DNA from 2 places in the Carnobacterium viridans genome. Region 2 is predicted to be linked to the other one. Evidence: predicted binding sites of a transcription regulator. Region 2 holds the regulator's gene; the other holds the start of a gene.
What was found. The regulator HrcA, encoded in region 2, represses chaperone genes, less so after heat shock. The targets are predictions, from matches to a motif close to TTAGCACTCNNNNNNNNNGAGTGCTAA.
Positions count from the first base shown of each region.

Region 1: the regulator HrcA is predicted to act here: its motif matches at 1,936-1,962, upstream of groES (co-chaperone GroES).

Region 1 is NZ_FNJW01000008.1:929,078-932,514, forward strand. Features, by position in the region: gene groL (chaperonin GroEL) at 1-1,569, opposite strand, end outside; gene groES (co-chaperone GroES) at 1,618-1,902, opposite strand; gene BLT48_RS05850 (CPBP family intramembrane glutamic endopeptidase) at 2,251-2,901, shown strand; gene BLT48_RS05860 (redox-sensing transcriptional repressor Rex) at 3,425-3,437, opposite strand, start outside.
Region 2 is NZ_FNJW01000008.1:261,990-265,426, forward strand. Features, by position in the region: gene argH (argininosuccinate lyase) at 1-638, shown strand, start outside; gene hrcA (heat-inducible transcriptional repressor HrcA) at 858-1,895, shown strand; gene grpE (nucleotide exchange factor GrpE) at 1,914-2,471, shown strand; gene dnaK (molecular chaperone DnaK) at 2,520-3,437, shown strand, end outside.

The sequences.
Region 1 (3,437 bases), 670 kb from region 2:
TTTTGGTTGGTTTGCAACAACCGCTTCAGTTGTTAACAATAGCGCTGCAACACTAGCTGCGTTTTGTAAAGCTGAACGAGTTACTTTAGTTGGATCAATGATACCAGCATCAATCATGTTTACCCATTCATCAGTAGCTGCGTTATATCCTACGCCTAAATCGACACTTTTCAGTTTTTCAACGATTACAGAACCTTCAAGACCAGCGTTTGTCACGATTTGACGAACAGGTTCTTCAAGAGCACGGATCACAATTTTCACACCTGTTGCTTCATCGCCTGTTGCTTCGATTTCTGCAACTTTACGTTGAACATTGATTAAGGCTGTTCCACCACCGGAAACGATACCTTCTTCAACAGCTGCACGAGCTGCATTTAAAGCATCTTCAATACGTAATTTGCGTTCTTTTAATTCTGTTTCAGTAGCAGCTCCAACTTTGATGACTGCAACTCCGCCAGAAAGTTTAGCTAGACGTTCTTGTAATTTTTCTTTATCAAATTCAGAAGTGGTTTCAGCTGCTTGAGCTTTAAGTAAAGCAACACGGTGTTGGATAGATTCTGCTGAGCCAGCTCCTTCAACGATTGTAGTAGCATCTTTCGTCACGACTACTTTACTTGCATGTCCTAATTGACTGATTTCAGTATCTTTCAATTCAAGACCTAAATCTTCAGTAATAACCGTTCCGCCAGTTAAGATAGCAATATCTTCAAGCATAGCTTTACGACGATCGCCGAATCCTGGAGCTTTAACTGCTACAACATTAAATGTTCCACGCAATTTATTCAATACTAATGTTGGAAGAGCTTCGCCATCAACATCATCAGCAATGATCAACAATGGACGTCCTTGTTGTAAAATTTGTTCCAATAATGGAAGGACTTCTTGAATATTTGAGATTTTTTTATCGGTAATCAAAATATAAGGGTTTTCTAAGTTTGCTTCCATTTTATCGTTATCTGTTACCATGTATTGAGAAAGGTACCCACGATCAAATTGCATTCCTTCAACAACACCTAATTCTGTCTCGATTCCTTTAGATTCTTCAATTGTAATAACGCCATCTGTTCCAACGCGTTCCATTGCTTCTGCAACCAATTCTCCTGTTTCATTGCTTCCTGAAGAAATAGCAGCAATTTGTGCAATTGATTCTTTTGAGTCAACTTTTTTAGAAATAGCAAGCAATTCTTCTACAGCAACTTTTGTGGCCATTTCGATTCCGCGGCGAATCCCAACTGGATTAGCTCCAGCTGTTACATTCTTCAATCCTTCACGAACGATAGCTTGAGTTAAAACTGTAGCTGTTGTAGTACCATCTCCAGCAATATCATTTGTTTTAGAAGCAACTTCTGAAACAAGTTGTGCTCCCATATTTTCAAAATGATCTTCTAGTTCAATTTCTTTTGCGATTGTCACACCATCATTAGTAATGAGTGGTGAGCCGTAAGTTTTTTCTAAAACAACATTTCTTCCTTTGGGTCCTAATGTTACTTTAACAATATCTGCTAAAATATCTACCCCACGTAGCATTGATGCACGAGCGTCTTCAGAAAATTTAATATCTTTTGCCATTTTTTCCTTCACCTCATTAATTTAGTTTGTTCATTTTTTAAGTTATCTTTAATCTATGACTGCAACGATATCGTGTTCTTTTACCACTAAATACTCTTTACCGTCGTATTTCACTTCTGTTCCAGCGTATTTTTCAAATAAAACAGTATCGCCTACTTTAACAGACACTGCTACTGTTGAGCCGTTTTCTAAAACACGCCCTTCTCCAACAGCTATTACAGAACCCGTTTGAGGTTTTTCTTGAGCGGAACCCGGTAAAACAATCCCGCTGATTGTTTTTTCTTCTTCTTTAGCAACTTCAATGATGACACGATCTCCTAATGGTTTTAACACGTAAATCCCTCCATCTAAATTATTTCTTCATTTTTAGCACTCAAACATATCAAGTGCTAAACTACTTCTTTATAATAACAAATATAAAAAAGATTGCAAGAATTTTCATCTTGATTTTTATTCCTTTTCAAATAAGGATTGTTTTATTGAAAAGGGTTCGGTACTGTCTATTGTTATACCCCTTTTTGGACCTTTTATGTTATACTGAAAAATGAAGTTATTTTCAGTTTACCTAGCATAGAGTTGGCTTCTTTAGGAGAATTTTTTTCTATTGGATACTCTGACTGCTATTTACTAAACTGTATATAACGAACGTACGCTATCTCGAAAAAAGAAGGTCTTAATCATATGAAGAAACTTACGAGTCACACATCGATTTTAATTATTTTATTTTATTTAATTGCTCAATTCTTACCGGCCATCATTATTTCTCTAGCTCCAACAAATTTCCAGACTGAAGCTTCCGTTTATGGGACAATTTTTAGTTTTACTTTAGGCGCAATAGTTATGCTCTTATTGAATCGAAAATCGACCATCCGAAATTCGTTGACCTTAAGTCCATCATTACCTAGAAAGAGTGTTCTTTATTGGGGTATTGCCGGAATCCCTTTGGTGCTTTTGGCTCAATACATGGCAAACTTAATTGAAACTTTACTTTTGGGGATTCCAATAGATTCTGTTAATACTCAAAATATACTTGTTTTCGTTGACAATTATCCAATTTATATAATTGTCGTCTCTATTATGGGACCAATCATGGAAGAATTTGTCTTCAGAAAAGTTATTTTTGGTTTTTTATATGATCTTACTGGTGGAATAGGTGCTGCAGTGATCAGTTCTCTTATCTTTGCTTTTATGCATTTTGATGGACACATTTTATTGTACTCTGCTATGGCTTTTGTCTTTTGTTTTCTATATAGTAAAACTAAAAATATTGCCACTCCCATTATCACCCATATTATTATGAACACAGTAGTTATAGTAGTAAATTTTTTATAAGTACGTGCTAAGTGTTAGAAAGGACTTTTCATTTGATAAATAAACGTAATTTTATAATGCAAATTGTTTTTACTTACTTGATGTCAGGAGTATTCATCTGGTTTGCGATTGATTCTGTGGGAAATTCCGGTTGGACATTTTTTTCTGTTCTCTATGTCGTTTTTTCTACCAGTTATTTCGTTAGAGCTTCAAAAATACTTGAAGTTTACTTTAAAATAAAAAAAGGACCCAAACCATAACCGGTTTGGGTCCTTTTTTTTTGCTCTATACTTTTTAGTGTTGCTAGCTTAATTAAATTGGTTACCAGATATTTCTGGAGGAATAGGGTTTGCTTGTAGCCATGCATTGGATTCAATGCGAATTATAAAGCGTTAGCGCTTCAGCGTTTACGTTTTATTTGAGGCTTGAAAGCTCTGAAGACTACAGGCTTCAGACGTTCCCATGGCTCTCCACAAGCAAACCCGTCTATTCCAGAAGAAATTTATTTTATTCTATCAACACCATTTGACAAATGAGTCCTTTTTTACGCGTTTTCT
Region 2 (3,437 bases):
ATCTTTCGCGTTTTTGTGAAGAAATGATTCTTTGGACCAGTCATGAATATCAATTCGCTAGTTTAACGGATACTTTTTCGACGGGTAGTTCCATTATGCCGCAAAAGAAAAATCCAGATATGGCGGAATTGATTCGTGGAAAAACAGGCAGAGTGTACGGCAATTTATTTTCGTTGTTAACGACAATGAAAAGTTTGCCATTAGCCTATAACAAAGATTTGCAAGAAGACAAAGAAGGCATGTTTGATACAGTAAAAACGGTTAAAGATTGTTTGGAAATATTTGCTGGTATGTTGGAAGATATGATCGTGCATGAAGACAATATGAGTGAAGCAACAACGAAAGATTTTTCAAACGCGACTGAATTAGCGGATTATCTGGCTTCAAAAGGTATCCCATTTAGAGAAGCGCACGAAATTGTTGGGAAACTTGTGTTGAAGTGCTTGAAAAATGGCCATTACTTACAAGATATTCCTTTAACCGAATTTCAACATGCTGCTCCTATTATCGAAGAAGATGTTTATAGGTTATTGGAATCTCGTGTAGCTGTTGAACGTAGAAATTCATTAGGTGGCACTGGATTCGACCAGATTAGAAATGAAATTGAAAAAGCCAAACTAGAACTTAATCTGATATAAGAAGAATTAAAAGACAGTGTTGAAGATGGAACTTTCCATTTTTGACACTGTCTTTTTAGTAAAAGTAAGATAAATCAAGTGTTAAACCGGCTTTTTAGATAAACGTCAAAATTAGTCAAAAAATAAACAAAAATTATTGACAGATACAGTTATATTTGGTAAATTAATAAATGTATTAGCACTCAATAGTTTCAAGTGCTAAAAAAGAGGTGATGCAATATGTTAACTGAAAGGCAGATTTTAATTTTAAAATCTATCATTCGCTTATACACTTCATATGAGACACCCATAGGATCCAAAACCTTAATGAATGAAGCTGAAATCAGTTTTAGTTCAGCAACTATTCGTAATGAAATGGGGCGTCTTGAAGAATTAGGCTTCATTGAAAAAACGCATTCGTCATCCGGTCGTGTCCCATCTTTAAAAGGGTACCGTTTTTACGTAGACCATCTGGTGCATCCAGCAAAAATTCAAAAAAAAGATCTTGCGGTCATAAAAAATGCTTTAGGAAATCAGTTCAGGCAATTGGATGAGATTGTTTTTCAATCGGCTGAATTGCTTTCTCGGTTGACCAGTTACACAGCGATAACGTTAGGTCCTGAGATCAAAGAAAGTATTCTAACTGGTTTTCGATTGGTGCCATTAAATGATTATCAAGTTATGGCTATCTTAGTAACCGATAAGGGCCATGTAGAAAACCAAATAGTAACCATTCCGAGGTCAATGGATGTTAACGAGCTAGAAAAAATTGTTCGTATTTTTAATGAACAATTAGTTGGTCTTCCGCTAATGGAAGTATTTAAAAGACTGAAGACAGAAATTCCGATATTGTTGAATAAGTATGTTCGAACAAATGAAGGAATGCTGAATATCTTCGAAGATGTCTTCTTGAAAGCTGGACAAGATAGGATGCACGTAGGTGGAAGAATGAATATACTCGATTTCTCGAATGAATTAAATGTCGAAAAATTCAAGTCTATTTATTCCTTAATGGATGGTACTCATGACTTATCTTCTTTATTGGTTCCAAGTACTACCGGAATCAATGTGAAAATTGGGACGGAGTTAAACAATGAGCTTTTTAATGAGTTCAGTTTAATTACAGCAAGTTATGACATTGAAGGATATAGTTCAGGTGTTATTGCATTGTTAGGTCCAACAAATATGCCCTATTCTAAAATGATCGGTTTGGTGGATGTATTTCGAAATGAGCTTTCAAAAAAAATAATCGACTACTATCAATCTGTAGACGATTAATCAAAAGGAGCTGTTGTTGTGTCTAGAAATAAAGATAAAAAGCAAGAACAAGAAATGGTTGAAGAAACACCAACAGAATTGGTAGAAGAAACAACTGAATCTGTAGAAGTGGAACAACCAGAAATTGATGAACTTGCTAAAGTAAAAGCTGATTTAGAAGAAATGGAAAATAAATATTTGCGTGTACAAGCTGAAATGGCAAATATCCAAAAACGCAATGCAAAAGAACGTGAAGATGCTGCTAAATTCCGTGCTCAATCTTTAGCAACAGAATTACTTCCCGTTATTGATAATTTAGAACGAGCTCTAGCTATTGAAGTAACAGATGAGCAAGGGAAAAGTTTGAAAAAAGGCATTGAAATGGTTATGGAAACGTTCAAGACTGCATTGAAAAATGAAGGCATTGAAGTTATCGATCCTTTAAATGAACCATTTGACCCTAACTTCCATCAGGCGATTCAAACCGTTCCTGTTGAAGAAGGTCAAGCAAGCGAAACAGTTGTACAAGTTTTCCAAAAAGGTTATAATTTAAAGGGACGCGTATTACGTCCCGCAATGGTAATTGTTGCTCAATAAAATTTAGATAACTGTAAAAAAAAATAATAAAAAAATGAGGGATTTATTATGGGTAAAATGATTGGTATTGACTTAGGAACAACAAATTCAGCAGTTGCTGTATTAGAAGGCGGAGAAGCAAAAATTATTCCGAATCCAGAAGGTAACCGTACGACACCATCTGTTGTGGCATTTAAAAATGGAGAAATGCAAGTAGGGGAAGTAGCTAAACGCCAAGCTGTAACAAATCCTAACACAATTAGCTCAATCAAACGTCATATCGGAGAAGCTGGCTTTTCAGTTGAAGTTGATGGCAAAAAATATACTCCACAAGAAGTTTCTGCAACAATTCTTCAATACTTGAAAGGTTATGCTGAAAGCTATTTAGGCGAAACAGTTGATAAAGCTGTTATTACTGTTCCTGCTTACTTCAACGATGCACAACGACAAGCAACAAAAGATGCTGGTAAAATTGCCGGTCTTGAAGTGGAACGTATCGTTAATGAACCAACTGCTGCAGCATTAGCTTATGGTTTAGACAAAGTAGATAAAGATGAAAAAGTTTTAGTATTTGACCTTGGTGGTGGTACTTTTGACGTTTCAATCCTTGAATTAGGAGACGGCGTATTTGATGTATTAGCTACTGCAGGTGACAACAAATTAGGTGGAGATGATTTTGATAATAAAATCATGGAATACTTGGTAGCTGAATTCAAAAAAGAAAACGGCGTTGACTTATCTAAAGACAAAATGGCTGTACAACGTTTGAAAGACGCTGCTGAAAAAGCTAAAAAAGACTTATCAGGCGTAACTTCAACTCAAATCAGCTTGCCATTTATCACTGCTGGAGAAGCTGGACCATTACACTTGGAAATCAACTTAACTCGTGCTAAATTTGACGAATTAACTTATGACTTAGTAGAACGTACTAAAGGACCTGTTCGCCAAGCATTGAAAGATGCTGGATTATCAACATCTGAAATTGAT